Regions from separate parts of the Neisseria mucosa genome, predicted to be linked through region 3. Evidence: predicted binding sites of a transcription regulator. Region 3 holds the regulator's gene; each other region holds the start of a gene.
The links. The regulator FNR, encoded in region 3, switches genes on or off when oxygen is low (the NO sensors DNR and NnrR bind a similar motif). The targets are predictions, from matches to a motif close to TTGATNNNNATCAA.

Region 1: the regulator FNR is predicted to act here: its motif matches at 4,755-4,768, upstream of gnd (decarboxylating NADP(+)-dependent phosphogluconate dehydrogenase).
Region 2: the regulator FNR is predicted to act here: its motif matches at 4,514-4,527, upstream of pflB (formate C-acetyltransferase).

Annotation. Positions count from the first base shown of each region.
Region 1 covers NZ_CP053939.1:1,795,878-1,803,102, forward strand. The annotation lists gene dinG (ATP-dependent DNA helicase DinG) at 1-1,404, opposite strand, end outside; gene FOC66_RS08615 (DUF2061 domain-containing protein) at 1,569-1,787, opposite strand; gene FOC66_RS08620 (D-2-hydroxyacid dehydrogenase) at 1,916-2,866, shown strand; gene gnd (decarboxylating NADP(+)-dependent phosphogluconate dehydrogenase) at 3,062-4,510, opposite strand; gene ggt (gamma-glutamyltransferase) at 4,994-6,763, shown strand; gene lpxC (UDP-3-O-acyl-N-acetylglucosamine deacetylase) at 6,999-7,225, opposite strand, start outside.
Region 2 covers NZ_CP053939.1:601,004-608,228, reverse strand. The annotation lists gene FOC66_RS02835 (proline--tRNA ligase) at 1-1,102, shown strand, start outside; gene pflA (pyruvate formate lyase 1-activating protein) at 1,168-1,974, opposite strand; gene pflB (formate C-acetyltransferase) at 2,114-4,399, opposite strand; gene FOC66_RS02820 (adenylosuccinate synthase) at 4,702-6,000, opposite strand; gene FOC66_RS02815 (ATP phosphoribosyltransferase regulatory subunit) at 6,044-7,201, opposite strand.
Region 3 covers NZ_CP053939.1:1,327,273-1,334,497, forward strand. The annotation lists gene FOC66_RS06225 (PepSY-associated TM helix domain-containing protein) at 1-1,081, opposite strand, end outside; gene greA (transcription elongation factor GreA) at 1,426-1,902, shown strand; gene FOC66_RS06235 (DUF4149 domain-containing protein) at 2,001-2,429, shown strand; gene FOC66_RS06240 (OmpA family protein) at 2,565-3,326, opposite strand; gene FOC66_RS06245 (CysB family HTH-type transcriptional regulator) at 3,769-4,719, shown strand; gene fnr (fumarate/nitrate reduction transcriptional regulator Fnr) at 4,806-5,540, opposite strand; gene hemN (oxygen-independent coproporphyrinogen III oxidase) at 5,703-7,124, shown strand; gene FOC66_RS06260 (DUF1289 domain-containing protein) at 7,191-7,225, shown strand, end outside.

The sequences.
Region 1 (7,225 bases), 470 kb from region 3:
GGCAAGGTGGGATGCGCTGCTGATGGGGCTGGCGTTGAAAATATAGTCGTTTTTGTCGTCGGCACGGCGGGTTATCCATTTCGCCAACGGCTCTTCGCCCTCGATGGGAACGGTGGAGAGCAAATCCCAAACTGCGCTGATTTGTTCGATACGGGCGATAAAAAGGCCGAACTCGCTGGTCAGGCGGTCGATGAGCGCGCCGTCCTGCTCTTTTTCGCGGCGGGCGGCGGAAAGCGCATCGTTCAGGCCGATAACGTGTTTGAGCAGGCTGCGTGCAGCAATGGCCGTATTGGAAACCGTGGTTTCAAGGCCTTCGGGGATTTTGCCGTCTTCCCACAGCCAAGTCGGTTCGCTGTGTTTCCGCCTGTCGTTTTCAGACGACCCCAGACTTAAAGACGGCTCTTCCGCCAAGTGAAACTGCCATTCGTGCAGACTGTCGAGCAAGGATATGGCAGCTTCGTCGGCAAGGTTGGCAAGTTCGGCTTTATCGGTCAGCGCGGCAATTTTGCCGGTCAACTGCGGCAGTTTTTCCAGCGTCCAAACGGCAATATTCCATGAATGTTCGGCGGCAAAACGGCTGAGGGCTTTTTTGGGCAGGTGGTGCGCTTCGTCTATGCAATAGAAACTGTTTTCGGGCGCAGGCAGAATCACGCCGCCGCCCATGCTGATGTCGGCAAGCAGAAGATCGTGGTTGGCAACGACGACATCGACGGTTTCCAAAACATCGCGCGCCAGGTAAAACGGGCATTCCGGACGGTTGGGACAGGCGGATTTCAGGCAGCCGTGGCGGTCGTTGGTCACTTTGAGCCAAATCGCGTCATCGATTTTTTCCGGCCAAGTGTCGCGGTCGCCATTAAAGCGGCGGGCGGAAAATTCATCGGCAATGTCGCGCAGCAGGTTCAGTTCTTCCGGCTTGGGTTTGCTGTCCCACAACACTTCCGGCGCTTCAAAACCAAGCAGGTTTTGCTGGGCATTGTTTTGCGTCAGTTGATAGAGTTTGTAGGGGCAAAGATAACGGCCACGCCCCTTGGCAAGCGCAAAGGTCAGCTCCAAACCGCTTTTTTCGACCAGAAACGGCAAATCACGGTCAACCAACTGCTCCTGCAAAGCCACCGTCGCGCTGCTGACGATCAACCGTTTGCCGCGTGTTTGCGCCATGATGCCGCCGGCCAAAAGGTAGGCCAACGATTTGCCCACGCCGGTCGGCCCTTCGATCACGGCAATGCTCTCACCCTCGCGTTTGGGCGCTTCTTCGCCTTCTTCACGCGTCAACGTCCGCGAAAAAGCGTTGGCAATCGCCGCAATCATTTCCCGCTGCGAAGCGCGCGGACGGAAACCGGGCAGGTTTTTGCCGATGTTTTGGTAATGGTCGCGGATAGCGTTTTTTTCTAAATCGGTGAGCATTGAGGCCGTCTGAATGGGTTTGCAAGAATAGCGTATTTTAGCATTTTTACCTTCATGAAGCCTTCGTAAAGTCTTACTCTATTTTAGGGTTTGGCATTTTTATGGCGATGGCCGAACCGCAAAGGCATAACCGGTTTTAATCAAGCAAAAGGCCGTCTGAAACTTTAGCCGCACTGATGCAGAGGCACCCACAATTTTTGCTTCTCGGATTTGTTTTTCTCGTAGCGGTTCCACGCTTTTTCATGAAAATAAAAGACGACGGTATTGACGATGGGTTCTACCAAAGCCACCGCGCTGGAAACACCGATACTGCCGGTCAGAATATAGGCGACACTAAATGCAACGCTGAAATGCAAAATAGCAAATGTAATGGTTTTAATCATTTTGTTTTCCTGATACATTGATGTTTTAATCGATACATAATAATTATTATCAACTGACGCGTATATTTTAAATCCTTTATCCTAGTTTAGATTTTATAAATCGATATTTTATTTTTGATAGGAATTTTATGAACCCGCTCCATATTGTCGTCCTCGACCGCGATACCCTCGTCAACCGTCCGTTTGAATTTGATTTTCCACACACATTAAGCAGCTACGGCACAACCGAAGCGCACGAAACGCTAGCGCGTATCCACGGCGCGGACATTGTGATTACCAACAAAGTCGTAATTTCCGCCCAAGCCTTTGCCGAAAATCCACAACTCAAGCTGGTTGCCGTTACTGCGACAGGCGTCAACAATGTGGACGTTGAGGCCGCCAAACAAAACGGCACGGCAGTGTGCAATATCCGCGCTTACGGCAATGAATCCGTGGCGGAACACGCGTTTATGATGATGATTACCCTGATGCGCAACCTGCCTGCCTATCAGCGCGATGTTGCGGCAGGCTTGTGGGAAAACTCGCCGTTTTTCTGCCACCTCGGCGCACCGATGCGCGATTTGAACGGCAAAACGCTGGCGATTTTCGGTCGCGGCAATATCGGTAAAACGCTGGCAACTTATGCACAGGCTTTCAAAATGAATGTCGTGTTCGCCGAACATAAAAATGCCCAAAGCGTCCGCGACGGCTATGTTTCCTTTGACGAAGCCATCCGCTCCGCCGATGTCGTGTCGCTTAATTGTCCGCTTACGCCGCAAACGGCAAACATGATAGGCGAAGCCGAATTGCAGCAAATGAAACCCGGCGCCATCCTCATCAACTGCGGGCGCGGCGGCTTGGTCGATGAAGCCGCTTTGGTTGCGGCGTTGAAATACGGCCAAATCGGCGGGGCAGGTTTTGACGTGTTGACACAAGAGCCACCACGCGACGGCAATCCTCTGCTGAAAGCCCGACTGCCCAACCTCATCGTCACGCCACACATCGCATGGGCAAGCCAAGAGGCCGCCAACCGCCTGTTTGACATCCTTTTGGACAACATCAACCGCTTCGTGGCCGGCAATCCGCAAAATCTGGTTTAATCTATGGAAAACCTGTTGATAAGGTTGTGAACAATTTTAAAGGCCGTCTGAAACATTCAGACGGCCTTTATTAATCTTTATTTATTTCATAAAGTTATCTATCAAATACTATAAATTGCTTCATTTTTCATTGTGGATAACCCTATAAAAAGGCCGTCTGAAATACTCAGACGGCCTTTTGTTTGCCCGGGCAAATTAAATATCGTATGTGGTTGAAGCGGTATCGCCGCCTTTACCTGTCCAGTTGGTATGGAAGAATTCGCCACGCGGTTTGTCGGTACGCTCGTAGGTGTGCGCGCCGAAGTAGTCGCGTTGGGCTTGCAACAGGTTGGCCGGCAGGCGCGCGGAAGTGTAGCCGTCAAGGAAGGTAATCGCAGAAGCCATGCAAGGCATCGGAATACCGCACTCGATCGCTTTGGCCACCACTTTGCGCCATGCAGGCAGACAGGTTTCCAATACGCCTTTGAAATAAGGATCGGAACCCAAGAAGACCAAATCAGGATTGGCTTCGTATGCGTCGCGGATGTTGCCCAAGAAGGCGCTGCGGATAATGCAGCCTTCACGCCACAAGAGGGCGGTGTTGCCGTAATTCAATGCCCAATCATTGTTTTCACTGGCTTCGCGGATGAGCATGAAGCCTTGTGCATAAGAAATAATTTTAGATGCCAACAGGGCTTGGCGCAAAGCATCCACCCATGCGGCTTTGTCGCCTTCAATCGGGGTAATGGTTTTGCCAAACAGGCTGTTTGCTTGGACGCGTTGGTCTTTGAACGCAGAAACGCAACGTGCAAACACGGCTTCGGAAATCAGGGTCAACGGGATACCCAAATCGAGGGCGTTGATGCCGGTCCATTTGCCCGTGCCTTTTTGACCGGCGGTATCGAGGATTTTTTCAACCAAAGGTTCGCCGTTTTCATCTTTGTAGCCCAAAATCGCGGCGGTGATTTCAACCAGATAAGAATTCAGTTCGGTTTGGTTCCATTCGCTGAAAATGCGGTGCATTTCATCGTAGCTCAGACCCAAGCCGTCTTTCATGAATTGGTACGCTTCGCAAATCAACTGCATATCGCCGTATTCGATGCCGTTGTGCACCATTTTGACGAAATGGCCCGCGCCGTCGCGGCCGACCCAGTCGCAGCAGGGTTCGCCTTGCGGGGTTTTGGCGGCAATCGCTTGGAAAATTGGTTTGACAGCAGGCCATGCGGCTTCGTCGCCGCCGGGCATAATGGACGGGCCGTGACGCGCGCCTTCTTCGCCGCCGGAAACGCCTGCGCCGATAAAGCGGATGCCTTTTGCCGCCAGCTCGTGTGTGCGGCGGGTGGAATCGGGATAATTGGCATTGCCGCCGTCAATAATAATGTCGCCTTCGTCCAAAAGCGGAACGAGTTGTTCGATAAAATCGTCAACAACAGAACCGGCACGTACCATCATCATGATTTTGCGCGGTTTTTCTAATTTATCAACCAAATCTTGCAGTGAATATGCGCCGATAATATTGGTATTTTTGGCTGCACCGTTTAAAAAATCATCTACTTTGCTGGTCGTACGGTTGTATGCGACAACTTTAAAGCCGTTGTCGTTCATGTTGAGAATCAGGTTTTGCCCCATTACGGCAAGGCCGATTACGCCAATGTCGCCTTTCATTTCGTGAAACTCCGTTATTGATTAATTTTATCAAGCGTAACTCTAGCTGATTTACACGTTTTTAACAATCCTTAACTTTTTAATTTTTTGAAAAGATGCCTTTACGTTTCAGACGGCCTTTGCCTTCGAGAAAACAAACTATAAATAAGATTTTAAATAATAAATAGAAGATGATATTGAGTGTTGCCACAGCTTGTTGATAACTTTGATTAAAACAATTTTTCAAATACTTAGCTGATATTTTTTGATGAGGATAAAGTATGGTCGGCCTTGTTTGCATATGTGGATAAAAATTTTCTGCCGCTTCATTCTGTGGATAAATTTTCGCCTGTGCACAATCTTAGCTTGTTTTATACTTCTCCAATCGGAACTGATTGAGTAGGGAAATAGTCAAATGGTTTTTTATTTCTGAATATTTTCATATTTCCTCTTGTTCAAGTTGGGAAAAGGCCGTCTGAAAATATTTAAATTTATGGAGTGAATATGAAATTTTCCTTTGGTATTAAGTTATTACCTGTTTTGGTCTTGGCCGCTTGTGCGCAACAGCCGGCTCTGAAACCTCAAGTTGCCCTGCCCTCCGTATCTGTGGATAACCATGCGCCGGAACAAGGGACGGGGCTGACCGAGCAGAAATTGATCCGCGCCAAGCATTATATGGCGGCGTCTGCCAATCCGTTGGCGACCGAGGCGGGATACGAGGTTTTGAAACGCGGCGGCAGCGCGATAGATGCGATGATCGCCATGCAGACGACCTTGGGGCTGACCGAGCCGCAGTCTTCCGGTTTGGGCGGCGGCGCGTTTCTGGTGTATTGGGACAATAAGGCGAAAAAACTGACGACGTTTGATGCCCGAGAAACGGCGCCGAAAGCGGCAACGCCGGCGCTTTTTTTGGATGAAAACGGCAAACCGATGGGCTTTATGAAAGCTGTTGTTGGCGGCCGTTCGGTCGGTGTGCCGGGGATTCCGAAGCTGCTGGAAGATGTCCATAAGCATTACGGCAAATTGCCGTGGGCAAGCCTGTTTGACAAACCGATTGCTTTGGCGGAACAAGGCTTTACCGTTTCACCGCGCATGGCGAAATCCATCGAGCAAAATTTGGAGCCTTTGAAACGTTATCCGCAAACCGCCGCGTATTTCCTGCCCGACGGCAAGCCTTTGGCAGCGGGAACGGTGTTGAAAAACCCTGAATTTGCGCGTTCCGTACGCCTGTTGGCGAAAAAAGGCAGTGCGCCGTTTTATCAGGGAATGCAGGCGCAGAATATTGTCCGTGCCGTTACCGGTGCTGTGGATAATCCCGGCAAAATCAGCATGGCGGATTTGAAAAACTACCGCGTTATCGAGCGCGAACCGGTTTGCGCGCCGTATCGTGAATACGAAGTCTGCGGCATGGGCGCGCCAAGTTCGGGCGCGATTGCTTTGGGCGAGATTTTGGGCGTCCTGCAAAATCAGGATATGAAGGCGTTAGGCGCGGAAAATATCCACAGTTGGCGCTGGATAGGCGATGCGTCGCGGATTGCGTTTACCGACCGTGATTATTATGTCGGCGATCCTGCGTTTGTCAACGTCCCGACCCGCGCCCTGATTTCTCAGGCTTATTTGAAACCGCGTGCCGAAGAAATCCGCAAGGCTGACAAGGCATTGGAAACTATTCAGGCAGGTAAGTTTGGCAAGGCATACGCGCAAGGCATGGCAGTAGAGCTGCCGTCCACCAGCCATTTGGTGGTTGTGGATAAAGACGGCAACGTTGTATCGATGACGACTTCGATTGAAAACGCATTCGGTTCGGGGCTGATGGCAAACGGCTATCTGCTCAACAATGAATTGACCGATTTCGCTTTCAACCCTGTCGGTGCGGACGGTAAAATCGTTGCCAACAGCGTGGCGGGCGGCAAACGGCCACGTTCTTCAATGGCACCGACCATCGTGATGAAAGACGGTAAGCCTTATCTGGCGGTCGGTTCGCCGGGCGGCAGCCGTATTATCGGTTTCGTCGCCAAAACGCTGGTGGCGCATATCGATTGGGGCATGGACATTCAGGCGGCAATCTCCCTGCCGAATATGCTCAATCGCGGCAGCCAGTATGAAATCGAGGAAAAAACCGCTGCGGCGGACAAAGCGTCAGCATTGGAAAAACTGGGCTACAAAGTCCAAATCCGCGATTTGAATTCCGGCGTACAAGGCATTGTGATCGGCAAAGACGGTTTGCTCGGCGGTGCCGACCCGCGCCGCGAAGGCAAGGTTATGGGCGATTGATATTGTCGGTTTGACATGAAAAAGGCCGTCTGAACTTGGTTTCAGACGGCCTTTTTAGTTTGGGAAAATATATGGATAAGATGTGTATAAGAATAACGCTAAATTTTAATATTTTTATTTTTCAATAAGATAAAAAGAATGAATATGTGGATAATTAATTGTGGAAAATGACATGATTTAGGCCGTCTGAACCTTTCAGACGGCCTTCTCATTGGACTGCTTTATCTATTTTTTATCAGGCTGCCGGCAGCTCGTGAAAAGCGGTGGGCAATTCTTCGTCATCGGCAAACTCAACCCATTCGTAAGCCGTTTCGTCTGCCAAAACGGCACGCAACAGCGCATTATTGATGGCATGACCTGATTTGTAACCTTCAAATGCGCCGATAATCGGATGGCCGACAATGTACAAATCGCCGATGGCATCCAGGATTTTGTGGCGGACAAATTCATCGGGATAGCGCA
Region 2 (7,225 bases), 730 kb from region 3:
TACTGGCTCTCACGAATTCCAAGTATTGGCTGAAAGCGGCGAAGACGTTATCGCATACAGCGATACTTCCGATTACGCCGCCAATATCGAATTGGCGCCCACCTTGCCGCTCAAAGGCGAACGCGCCGCTGCTCAGTCCGAGTTGACCAAAGTACATACGCCAAATGTCAAAACCATCGAGTCTTTGGTTGAATTCCTCAATATTCCGGTTGAACAAACCCTTAAATCCATCGTGGTTGAAGGCGAAAACGAAGGCGAACTTGTTCTGCTGCTGTTGCGTGGCGACCATGAGTTTAACGATATTAAGGCAGAAAAACTGGCCGGCGTGAAATCACCGCTGACCATGGCAAGCCCTGCCGCGATTGTTGAACAGTTCGGCGCAAACGGCGGCTCACTCGGCCCTGTCGGCTTCAAAGGCAAAGTCTATGCCGATTTCGCCACCGAAAAAGGCGCAGACTGGATTATCGGCGCAAACGAAGACGACTACCACTATACCGGCTTCAACTTCGGCCGCGATGCTGCCGAGCCTGAATTTGTCGATTTGCGCAATGTCATCGAAGGTGACATTAGTCCTGACGAACAAGGCCGTCTGAAACTGGCGCGCGGTATTGAAGTCGGCCACGTTTTCCAATTACGCGACAAATATGCCAAAGCCATGAACGTCAGCTTCTTGGATAACAACGGCAAATCCCAAATCATGGAAATGGGCTGCTACGGTATCGGTATTACCCGCGTTGTGGCCGCCGCCATCGAACAAAACAACGACGAAAAAGGCATTATCTGGACCAAAGCAATGGCGCCGTTTGAAGTTGTGATTGTGCCGATGAACTACAAAAAATCAGATGCCGTACGCGAAGCCGCCGACAAAATCTATGCCGGGCTTCTGGCCGCAGGCGCGGATGTATTGCTGGATGACCGCGACGAACGTGCAGGCGTTTTGCTGAATGACTCCGAACTGCTGGGCATTCCTCACCGCATCGTCATCGGCGATCGCGCCTTAAAAGAAGGCAATGTCGAATATGCCGAACGCCGTGACAATCAGGCTCAAGCCGTTGCAGTATCAGAAGTTGTCGCCAAGGTTTTGGCCGCTCTGAAAGCTTAAGTTTTTTCAATGATAAAAAGGCCGTCTGAAACTGATTATTTCGTTTCAGACGGCCTTTTTCTGTTTTAATAAATAATATTTTTTCCGTAACTCTCTAATATTTCTTTGATTTTCAAAATGGTTTCTTTGGGCGGTGGATGTACGCCTGTTAATTTGTATTCGTCGCCGCACAAAGCCCATTTGTGTGCACCCAATTCGTGATACGGCAAAAGCTCGACCATTTCGACATTATCCATATCACCGATAAACTCGCCCAATAAATGCGCCGACCGCTCATCATCGGTATAACCGGGAACAACCACATAACGCACGCGCGTCGGCTGATTGCGTTCGGTAAGATAACGCGCGAATTTCAGCGTTTTGGTATTAGGGATACCGACAAGCACTTTATGAATTTCAGGATCGATTTGTTTTAAGTCGAGCATGACCAAATTGGTATGATCAAGCAAATCATTCAAAATCGAGTCATAGTGCAAAGCATAGCCATTGCTGTCGAGACAGGTATGGATATCGTGTTCCCGACAGGCCGTAAACCAATCGCGTACAAACTCATATTGTAATAACGGCTCGCCGCCGGTTGCCGTTACGCCTCCGCCTGTCGCACGCAGATAATGGCGATAGGTCATGACCTGCTTCATCACGGTTGCCACATCCAATTCCTGCGCCTGCTCGGTATGCAAATCCCAAGTATCGCGATTATGGCAATAAAGGCAACGCATCAGGCAACCTTGCAAAAAGAGCACGTAGCGCAAACCCGGACCATCGACAGCGCCGCAAGATTCAATCGAATGAATAATGCCTTTGCCGTTATAGTGGCGGTGGCCAAGGTTTTTCAGTTCCGGCTCGGGAGTGATCGCAAAAGTCGTGGACATAGTGTTCGGCTCAAAAATAATTTTGCTGATGTGAATTGTACGATAATAAAGGCCGTCTGAACATTTCAGACGGCCTTGGAGCTTTGTTTCAAAACAAACCAAATGCAAATTTAGCTTTTGGTTTGTTTCTCAACCCGGATTACATAGTTTCAGTGAACGTACGGGTAATCACGTCAAGCTGTTGTTCGCGGGTCAGCGAGTTGAAGCGAACCGCATAACCGGACACGCGAATGGTCAACTGCGGATATTTCTCCGGATGATGCATCGCATCTTCCAAAGTTTCGCGGTTCAATACGTTGACGTTCAAGTGTTGGCCGCCTTCCACTTCTCCTTCTTCATGGTGGAAATAACCGTCCATCAGACCGGCAAGGTTGCGTTCGCGGGAATGCTCGTCTTTACCCAACGCGCCGGGAATAATAGAGAAGGTGTAGGAAATACCGTCTTTGGCAAACTCAAATGGCAGTTTGGCTACGGAAGTCAACGAAGCGACTGCACCGTTGACATCACGGCCGTGCATCGGGTTTGCACCCGGACCAAACGGAGCGCCTGCGCGGCGGCCGTCCGGAGTATTACCGGTTTTCTTACCGTAAACAACGTTGGAAGTAATGGTCAGTACGGACTGAGTCGGAGTGGCGTTGCGGTAAGTTTTGTGGGTGGCCACTTTTTTCATGAAGCGTTCCACCAAGTCACAGGCGATATCGTCCACGCGGTCGTCGTTGTTACCGAATTGTGGGTATTCGCCTTCGATTTCAAAGTCAACAGCAATGCCGTTTTCGTCACGAATCGGTTTCACTTTGGCGTACCTAATGGCGGACAATGAGTCGGCAGCCACAGACAAACCGGCGATACCGCATGCCATCGTACGTTTCACATCACGGTCATGCAACGCCATTAGCGCAGCTTCGTAGCTGTATTTGTCGTGCATGTAGTGAATGATGTTCAACGCGGTAACGTATTGGGTTGCCAACCAATCCATGAATTTGTCCATGCGCTCAAAGACAGTGTCGTAGTCCAAAACTTCGTCCATAATCGGCTCGGTTTTCGGACCAACTTGCTCTTTAGATTTTTCATCCACGCCGCCGTTGATTGCGTACAGCAGGGTTTTCGCCAAGTTGGCGCGTGCGCCGAAGAACTGCATTTGTTTGCCGACCACCATCGGGCTGACGCAGCAGGCAATGGCGTAGTCGTCGCTGTTGAAGTCAGGGCGCATCAAATCGTCGTTTTCATATTGGATGGACGAAGTATCGATGGATACTTTGGCGCAGAATTCTTTAAAGCCTTGCGGCAGTTGTTCTGACCACAATACAGTGATGTTTGGCTCAGGAGACGGACCCATGTTGTACAGGGTATGCAGCACGCGGAAGTTGGTGCGCGTTACCAAGGTACGGCCATCCAAGCCCATACCGCCGATGGATTCGGTTGCCCAAATCGGGTCGCCGGAGAAGAGTTGGTCGTATTCGGGCGTACGCAGGAAACGGACCATACGCAGTTTCATCACCAAGTGGTCGATAAATTCTTGCGCTTGGGTTTCGGTAATCACACCGTTTTTCAGGTCGCGTTCGATATAAATATCCAAGAACGAAGACACACGGCCGAAGGACATCGCTGCGCCGTTTTGAGATTTAACGGCAGCAAGGTAGGCAAAGTAAGTCCATTGGATGGCTTCTTGTGCATTTTTTGCAGGGCCGGAAATGTCGTAGCCATAAGAAGCCGCCATTTCTTTCATTTGACCCAAGGCTTTGTATTGTTCGTTGATTTCTTCGCGACGGCGGATGACTTCTTCCAAGTCCACACCGTTTTCCAAATCGGCTTGCAGTGAGTTGAACTGGTTGAGTTTGTCTTTCATCAAGAAGTCGATACCGTACAATGCCACGCGGCGGTAGTCGCCGATAATACGGCCGCGGCCATAGGCATCCGGCAGGCCGGTAATCACGCCTGACTTACGGCAGCGGCGGATGTCGGGCGTATAAACGTCAAACACGCCTTGGTTGTGGGTTTTGCGGTATTTGGTGAAAATTTCGCTGACTTCGGGATTCAATTCAACGTTGTACACTTTGCACGCGTCTTGCACCATTTTCAAACCGCCAAACGGCATGATCGAGCGTTTCAGAGGCTCGTCAGTTTGCAGACCGACGATGGTTTCCAAATCTTTGTCGATATAGCCCGGTGCATGGCTGGTAATGCCGGAGACGATTTGCGCGTCGATTTTATACGGCTCGTGTGTACGGTTTTCAACCTTGATGCCTTCCATCACTTCCGCCCACAGTTTGGTTGTGGCCTCGGTTGCAGGTGCTAAGAAAGAAGCATCGCCCTCATATGGCGTGTAGTTTTTTTGAATAAAATCGCGGACATCTACGTTGGTTTCCCAGTTACCACCGACAAAACCTTCCCAAGCGGCAGGACGTTGCTGAACATCATTTGACATATCAAGCTCCTAATTTTATTGAAAATATAGACTGTAAATTTTCTGAAAGGATAACATCAATACCCATTTATTTACAGGGGTTTTTGTGAAATAAAATTACAGATTTGGTTTTTCTTGATTTACGTCAATGAGAATAATTGTTACTTGGCACTACATCTCACTTTCCAAACATTCGTACTTAAAAACAGCGTAAAATACAAAATTCATCCCTGAAGATAGGTGGTCTTCAGGGATAAATTTTATTGCATTGCATATATAAAGGCCGTCTGAAAAATTCAGACGGCCTTTATTCACTTCATCAATTAAGCAAACGGATGGTGCAAAACAATAGTTTCTTCACGGTCAGGACCGGTTGAAACAATGGCCACAGGCGCGCCGCAAACTTCTTCAATACGTTTCAGGTAAGCTTTAGCGTTTTCAGGCAGCTTATCGTATTCTTTCACGCCGAAAGTCGACTCGCTCCAACCCGGCATGGTTTCGTAAATCGGTTTGCAGGTTTCCACCGCGTCAGAGCCGCAAGGCAGAATGTCGGTTTTGCTGCCATCAGGCAATTCATAGCCTACGCAGATATTGATGTTCTCAATACCGTCCATGACATCCAGCTTGGTAATGCACATGCCGGAAATGCCGTTAACTTGAATGGAGCGTTTCAACGCAGCCGCGTCAAACCAACCGCAACGACGCGCACGACCGGTTACGGAGCCGAACTCATGACCGCGCTCAGCCAAGCCTGCACCCACTTCGTCAAACAATTCAGTCGGGAATGGGCCGGAACCCACGCGGGTCGTATAGGCTTTAACAATACCCAAAACGTAATCCAGCATTTGCGGGCCTACGCCTGCACCGGCAGAAGCGGCACCGGCCAAGCAGTTGGACGAAGTTACAAACGGATAAGTACCGTAGTCGATGTCCAGCAACGTACCTTGTGCACCCTCAAACAGCAGGCTTTCGCCTTTGCGGTTTTTCTCGTTCAAAACACGGGAAACATCGGTAATCATCGGCGCAATGCGCGGTGCAACTTTTTCAATCACAGCCATCACGTCTTCAACTTTTACCGGCTCGGCATTGTGCAAGTGTTGCAACTGAACATTGTAATAAGCCAAAACAGCTTCCAGTTTTTCAACCAGTTTTTCAGGGTGCAACAAGTCCACCACGCGAATCGCACGACGGGCAACTTTATCTTCATAGGCTGGGCCGATGCCACGACCGGTTGTACCAATTTTGCTTTTACCGCGGGAAGCTTCGCGTGCTTGGTCAAGCGCAATGTGGTAAGGCAGAATCAATGGGCAGGTCGGCGCAATTTTCAGACGGCCTTCAACGTTTTTCACACCGGCGGCGTTCAATTCGTCGATTTCACCCAGCAATGCTTCAGGAGAAACCACGACACCTGAGCCGATGAAGCAGTCCAAAGTCTCATGCAAAATGCCGCTTGGAATCAGGCGCAAAATGGTTTTTTTGCCGCCGACAACCAAAGTATGGCCGGCATTGTGGCCGCCTTGGAAACGTACAACACCGCTGGTTTCTTCTGCCAGCCAGTCAACAATCTTACCTTTGCCTTCATCACCCCATTGGGCACCGATTACGACAACATTTTTAGCCATAGCCATCTAACCTTATTTCAGATACAAAATTTCAAAATAAAACTCAATCGTTCAAATCGATTACTTTCCAAACGCCGTCCACTTGTTTCAGACGGCCTGTAACCTCTTCCGAACCGTTGTAGCCGATACCGTAATCGATAACGACACATTGTCCTTGTTCGCGCAAAGCATCTACCGCTTCTTGAGCCGCAGGCATGTCTTTGACATCGACCGCCACCACGGACTCCCGTCCGATAGCGGGAAGGCGGCCGATAAAGCTGCGCAAATCAAAACTGAATCCGGCAGCCGGACGCGCACGTCCAAAGTATCCGCCCAATCCGTCATAACGGCCGCCGCGTGCCACTGCATCATGAAGATTTGAACCATAAGCCGCGTAAAGCAAGCCGGTATGGTAATTGTCAACGCGCAATTCCGATAAATCGATATGCACTTTTTGATTTGGGAACGCGTCGCATACGGCCTGCAATTCATCCAGCGCCGCACTGACTGCGGATAATTCCGGTAATTTCTCACGAGCCAAAGTCAGCACTTCGCGACCGCCGTACAGTCGGGGCAACAGTGAAAACGCTTTTGCCCACATGCCGTCGAGTTTCCATTCCTTGACCAACTGGCTGACAGCCTCGGCATCTTTGTCCTGCATCAATGACAGCAGGGTTGCTGATTTCTGCTCATCCAAATGCGCGGCATGTGCTAATGCGCGGAATACGCCGATATGGCCCAATGAAAGCAAGACCTCGCCCATGTCGGCAATCTTCATGCTTTTCAGCATCAAATCAATCAATTCAATATCCGCTTCAATACCTTCCAAGCCGTACATTTCCGCACCCGCCTGCAAAGGCTCGCGCATATTGAGCAATCCGTCAGGTCGCGCATGAAGCACCGAACCGGCATAGCATAAACGGTTGATACCTTGGTTGGCAGAAAGCAAATGGGCATCAATACGCGCTACCTGCGGCGTAATATCCGCTCGGATACCGAGCTGGCGGCCGCTGAGCTGATCGACGACTAAAATGGTTTTCAAAGACAAACCGGCATCGATATGCGTCAATAAGGAATGGCTGTATTCCATCAATGGCGGTTGCACCAATTCATAACCATGCACGCGAAACAAAGCCAACAGCCGCTCACGGGCGCTTTCCAGTTGTCGGGCATTAATCGGTAACACGTCGGCAACGTGTTCAGGAAGCTGCCAAGACTTCATGAGAATCTACCTCTGTTTTTTTGT
Region 3 (7,225 bases):
AGTTGTAATCGTCAAAATGAATATCAGCCAGGATTTTGCCACTGTATTGATCAATGTGTACCGTACGATCCGCAGTCGGACTAACCATATCGTAGCTCATTGAGTCTTGCGACAGCGTCCATACGCCGGTTTCGCCTTTAGGTAGGTTCAACTGATAGCGGCCTTTGAAGCCAATTTCGCGCGCAAAGCGGTCAACCGTTTCCAACGTCATCGGTTCACTTGGATTAATGCCGTTTTCGCCCAGTGTCGTACCGGAAACCGGCATAGGCGTCAGCTCTAAAATCCACGGCACTTCTTTGGATTTGCCATCATTCAACACATCGCCATGAGTTGGCACGGAAGATACCGGATTAGGCTCCACGCCCCATTTACCGGCTGGGAATTGACTCCATGCCTGAACCACTTTACCACCCCAAATACCGGCCCAAGCAATACCAGACAAACAGAACAGCAGCAAAATCAAAGAAACCCAAGAGCCAAATGCACCGTGCAGGTTGCGCCACCAAGAACGGCCTTTGCCTGCTTTAGGCAAAAGGACGGCCTTCAGACTACGCTGTTTCACCCACCACAAATAGATACCGGTCACAATCATGATGATGGTTAGCGACGCAGCAGTTTCCAACAAGTAGTCACCAGTCGCACCCATCATCATATCGCCGTGGATTTCGTCCATCGTGTGATACCAGCCTTGACTGCGCGGCATCGTATTCACGACTTTTGCCGTATAAGGATCAACGGCAACCATAGTGGCTTTATCGTCGTTGTTCACACGAAATACGGCCACCATATCATCTGCGCGCGGCGCAATATACTGCACTACAGAAGCAGTTTCCGGATTAACAAACTGTCTGGCGGCTTCAGCCTGAGCCGACAAAGGCTGCACCACTGCTTGCGGCGTAACATGTATCCGCTCGCCTTCTTTACCGGTAATATTGGCAAATAACAGCATTCCCAACCCTGTAACAGCCAGCAGGGTTAAAAACGGTGCAACCAAAAGTCCGGCATAAAAATGCCATCGCCAAACAGTCAAATAACGGCGGTTAGCCTGTTGTTCATTTTGGGAAGTTGGTTTTGTTTCCATATATTCTCTTTATATAATTAAAGTAGACTAATCCTTAAGGATTATTAGCAAACATTTTAATCAAAACCATTCATTTACGAAACCGTTTTTCAAGCGTAGCTTTGAAATACTTCAACATTTAGTTTGCAGGCCGTCTGAAAAAACAAAATAGACAGAAAACAACACTTTACTGAAAACCCATTTTAATCATTGCGGTTTCGGCAGAATTTGGTAGAATACAGGCATTACTTATTTATTCATCAAGCCGCCAAGCTTTGGCGGCTTGTATTTTTATTTCCAATCCGGCTGCCGCGCGTGGCCGGATAAAATTTTAAAAGCATCATCATGCTTTCATGGAGAACTCAATGCAAAAAATCCCTTTGACCGTCCGTGGTGCAGAATTGTTGAAACAAGAACTTCAACACCTCAAAAGCGTGGCTCGTCCAGAAATTATTGAAGCCATTGCAGAAGCACGTTCACACGGCGATTTGTCTGAAAATGCCGAATACGAAGCCGCCAAAGAGCGTCAAGGCTTTATCGAAGGCCGTATTGCCGAGCTGGAACACAAACTCTCTATGGCCCACATCATCAATCCTGCCGAAATCCATGCTGAAGGAAAAATCGTATTCGGCACAACAGTAACACTGGAAGATTTGGAAACCGAAGAACAGGTTACCTACCAAATCGTCGGCGAAGACGAAGCAGACATTAAAGAACGCAAAATCTACGTTGGCTCCCCAATTGCCCGTGCCTTGATCGGAAAAGAAGAAGGCGACGTTGCAGAAGTTCAGGCCCCCGGCGGCGTGCGTGAATATGACATCATTGCCGTACAATATATCTAAATAAACAAAAGGCCGTCTGAAAACATTTTCAGACGGCCTTTTGTTGTACCTAAAAACACCATAATCAAAGAAAGCGAAATCTTCCCAGGAGAAGCATAATGAATCTACTGTACAAAATTATCCAAACCGCTTCCGCCATGTGGCTCGGTATGCAGCTGACCGCAGGCTATGTTACTGCTCCTGTCCTGTTCCGCCTCCTGCCTAAAATGCAGGCAGGAGAAATTGCCGGCATCTTGTTTGCCATTACAGCACTATGTGGCTTAGTTATTTTTGGCGTAGCCTATGCCTTTTTCAGAAAGCAACTGGCCTCACTTTCTTGGTGGATATTGGTTCTTTGGCTACTCTTAGCCTGCAACCATCTTTTGGTTACACCGGTTATCGAGGCGCACAAGTACGGGCTGGATAACTGGCTGCTGTCCCTAGTAGGCGGAACATTCGGAGTTTGGCACGGCTTATCCAATATCATCTTTTTGATTTGCACAATACTCGCCGCTGTTTGCGTATGGAAATGGCCGAAGCCAAACTAATCTGTCTTAATAAAAGGCCGTCTGAAAATAAATCTTTCAGACGGCCTTTTATTTTGAATCATGAATTCCCCAAATCTTCAAATATAAACCATAAAAAAATGCCCTGCACATTGCAGGGCATTTTTCACAAACCGATTAAGGTTTAGCGTAACCGTGAACGCCATTGTAAGGAGCTGGGATCCAACCTTCATCAGTAGCAGGCAATTCGCCTTGACCTTCGATAGTTTGGCCTGGAGCAACTTGACGAGTGACAACGCTGCGGATTTTAACATCAACGCGACGGTCAGGTTCGATACAAGCGATAAGAGCAGCACGTTTCTTAGCTTTAGAAACTTTTTTGCCCAGTTTAGCAACTTCAGCTTCACAAGTAGCAGTCATGCGAGCTTGAGATTCGCCCAGACCTACTGCAGAGATTTTGCTAGAAGCAACGCCATGACCTACCAAGTAGTTAGCAACTACGTTGGCACGACGCTCAGACAGAGCTTGGTTGTATTGCTCAGAACCCATGAAGTCAGTATGACCTTCAACACGTACGGTTTGTACGCTTTCGTTGCTCAGGCGTTGAGCCAAAGCGTCCAGGTTTTCTTGAGCTTCAGGGCGCAGGTTGTCTTTGTCGAAGCCGAACAGAGTTTTAGTAGACAGAGAAACAGTTTCATCAACATACTCAGGAGCTTGTTGTACAGGAGCAACTGCTTCGCGGTCACCACATTCAACACGGCCTTGGGTAGCTTTGTCGAAGTAGCTGTTTTTCCAGCATTCGCCGTAGTTGTTACGGACGATTTCTTGAGATTGGCTGCTTACGGTGTAACCGTGTTTGGTATGCGCTTCGCTGGCCATTGCGGTGCCAGAGGCAACCAAGGCAACGAACAATGCGCTTAATTTCAGCTGTTTGGTCATTTTATTCCCTCATCAAATTGTTATGCGGCGGACTAGGAAAGCAACCGCTGCAAAGTACCAATATACAGGCCGCAGTATCAAAACAGCGGCAAATCGGATATATCAGGTTGCACTATAAAGAAGCGCAAGGCAAACTGTCAATACTCGATGCCTTCAAACAATTATGAAGTGCCTGCTTCCTAGTAGTTAATCATGCCGAAAAATCAATCTTGTGTCATTAATTTAGGGCAAAATCAGCCAATTCACCCGCCCAAAGTTGTACAAAAACAACAAAACTTCATCCCCCTTTCATTCACAGATTTCCTGTTTTCATATCATTAAAAGATATTTTCATTAAAAACAACCATTTTCAAAACTCAGGGCAAAACCGGGCAAAATATGTTAAATTACAGACCGTTTGTCGCACAAAATCCACAATAACAACGTATCCGATACTGCCACCATGAAACTGCAACAATTACGTTACGCCCTTGAAGTTTACCGGCACAATCTGAATGTCTCCGAGGCTGCCGATGCGCTTTTTACATCCCAGCCCGGCATTTCCAAACAAATCCGCCTGCTTGAAGAAGAATTGGGTATCCAAATTTTTATCCGCAGCGGCAAGCGTGTGGTTTCCGTTTCGCAACCGGGCAAAGCCGTGTTAGAGATTTCGGAACGGATTTTGCGCGATGTACAGAACATTAAAAATATCGGCAGCGAATTTACCGATCATGACAGCGGCTCCCTGACCATTGCCACGACGCACACCCAGGCGCGTTATGCATTGCCTAAAATCGTTGCAGAATTTGTGAAAAACTACCCTAAGGTCAATTTGACCATCAAACAAGGCAGCCCTTCCGCCATTGCCCAAATGGTCAGCAGCGGAGAAGCAGATTTGGCAATTATTACCGAACGCATTGACGATCACCCCGAGTTGGGCAAACTGCCCTGCTATGAATGGAACCATGCCGTCATTGTCCCGCACGACCACCCTCTTTTAGACTGCCGCAATCCTTTAAGCCTTGAAGATTTAGCTTCTTTTCCGCTGGTTACTTACGAATTTGCGTTCAACTCTGGCAGCAGCATTGCGCGTACCTTTAATAAAGCGCATATCGAGCAACCTGATGTTGCTTTATCGGCTGCCGATACGGATGTATTGAAGACGTATGTACGCTTAGGCTTAGGCGTAGGTTTGATGGCCAAAATGGCTTACGATCCCGTTGTCGATCAAGACTTGCAGTTGATAGACGCGGCGCACTTATTTGAGCCATCGCCCACTTGGATAGCCTTACGCACCGACACTTACCTGCGTGGCTATGCCTATGATTTTATACAGATGTTCGCACCGAAACTGACCAGAGAAGTAGTCGACTGCATTCTGTACACGCCGGTTGTTGAAGATTTTTCAATTTAACATCTAACTATCACCTGCGTAACTTAACAATTATTCTTTAACTTTTGTTAAAAAGGCCGTCTGAACAATTTCAGACGGCCTCAGATTCAGATAGCGTGCGAACAACCGGAAACCATTTTCTTCAAAGTCGTCGCATCTAGGATTTTGATGTGCTTGTGTTCAACCGAAATCAAGCCTTCGTGATGGAATTTGGATAAGGTGCGGCTGACCGTTTCCAGCTTCAGCCCTAAATAGCTGCCGATTTCCTCACGCGACATTCGCAGGATAAAATCGTTGGCGGCAAAACCTCGTGAATAGAGACGCTGAGACAAGTTAAGCAAAAATGCGGCCAAGCGCTCTTCGGCGCGCATATTGCCCAAAAGCAACATCACGCCCTGATCTCGGACAATTTCACGGCTCATCAAGCGGAAAAAGTGAGAGCGCAGACTGGGAATATCCTGACCAAGTTCTTCAATGTGTGTAAACGGAAGCTCGCATACCTCGCTATCTTCCAAAGCCACAGCATCACAACTATGAATATGGGAGCAAATCCCATCCATCCCGATCAGCTCGCCCGACATAAAAAAGCCGGTTACCTGATCCCGTCCGTCTTGGCTGGCGACTGTTGTCTTAAAGAAGCCTGCACGGATGGCAAATAAAGAGGTAAACGGCTCGCCGGCACGAAATAAGTACTCGCCTTTTTTCAGACGGCGGCTTTGACGGATCACCGCATCCAATTGTAAAAATTCGTTAGGCATTAGTCCAACAGGCAAACACAGTTCGCGTAAAGAACATGTGGAACACAAGGTTTTCATTTGATGTGTTGCATTGTGTGTAGCCATAACGCACCTTTAATTTGCTTAGTTCTCTCAATCCCTGATTAAGCCGAATAACTATTGACCCATATCAAAGTCGGCATATCATTATGAGGCATTCTACCAAACTATCGAAATTTTGACTAAAATTTTCCCTAATTTCCTTACTTCATACTACAAGCCCCGACCATGAAAATCATCCCCATCTCAAATAACACCAACGCAAACAATGAATTACCGGAATTCGACCGCGAATTGATTGCCAGTTTGCCATCAAGCGGTCCACGTTATACATCCTATCCGACCGCTGACCGCTTCCATGAAGGCTTTAAAGAAGCCGAATATATCCAAGCTTTAAACCTGCGCAACATGGGCGCGCTCAACAAACCCCTTTCACTCTACATCCACATTCCCTTCTGCAATACCATCTGCTACTACTGCGGCTGCAATAAAATCATTACCAAAGACAAAAGCCGTGCCGATGCCTATATCCAATATCTGGAAAAAGAAATGGAATTGCTGGCACCGCATTTGGGCGGAAGACACCAGCTCGCGCAACTCCACTTCGGCGGCGGCACGCCGACATTCCTAAGCGACGACCAACTCGAACGCGTCTTCGACATGATCCGCAAATACTTCCAGCTGATTCCCAACGGCGAATACTCCATCGAAATCGACCCGCGCAAAGTCAGCCGCGAAACCGTCCTCAAACTGGGCAAACTCGGCTTCAACCGCATGAGTGTCGGCATTCAAGACTTCGACCCTAAAGTGCAGGCAGCCGTCAATCGTATCCAAAGTTACGAAGAAACCAAAGAAGTCATCGATGCCGCCCGCGAAGCAGGGTTCAAATCTGTCAGCGTTGATTTGATTTACGGCCTGCCGCACCAAAACACCGAAAGCATCAAAACCACCATCGACACGGTCTTGTCCCTCAACCCCGACCGCCTCGCCCTCTACCACTACGCCCACCTGCCGCATATCTTCAAACCGCAACGCCGTATCGACACCAATGTCGTTCCCGGCAGCGAAGAAAAACTCGATATGCTGCAATATTGCGTCCAAACCCTGACTGAGCGCGGCTACGTCTTCATCGGGATGGACCACTTTGCCAAACCTGACGACGAGCTCTCCATCGCCCTCAAAGAAGGTTTCCTGCAACGAAATTTCCAAGGTTATTCCACCTATGCCGACTGCGACTTGGTAGCAATCGGCGTGTCCTCTATCGGCAAAATCGGCAGCACCTACTCCCAAAACGAGCGCGACATCGATGCCTATTACGCCGCACTCGACGCCGGACACCTGCCCATCATGCGCGGCTACCAGCTCAATCAAGACGACATTTTGCGCCGCAACATCATTCAGGATTTGATGTGCCGCTTCTCGCTCGACTATCGGATTTACGAAAGCGTGTTCGGCATTCCGTTTAGCCGTTATTTCGCGGTCGAACTGGAGGACATGAAACAACTGGAAACCCTCGGCCTGGTCCGCCTCAAACCGCACGGCCTGACCGTTACGCCGAAGGGACGTTTCCTGATCCGCAACATCGCCATGGTGTTCGATTATCATCTGCGCCATAAAGAAACCAAAGCCAAATACTCGCAAACCGTATAAACACTTAGGCCGTCTGAAAGTATGTGTTATATTTCAGACGGCCTTTTTCACATCAAAAGCAACACAATGGATCAACCCGATTTCTTCCCCATTCCCAGCCC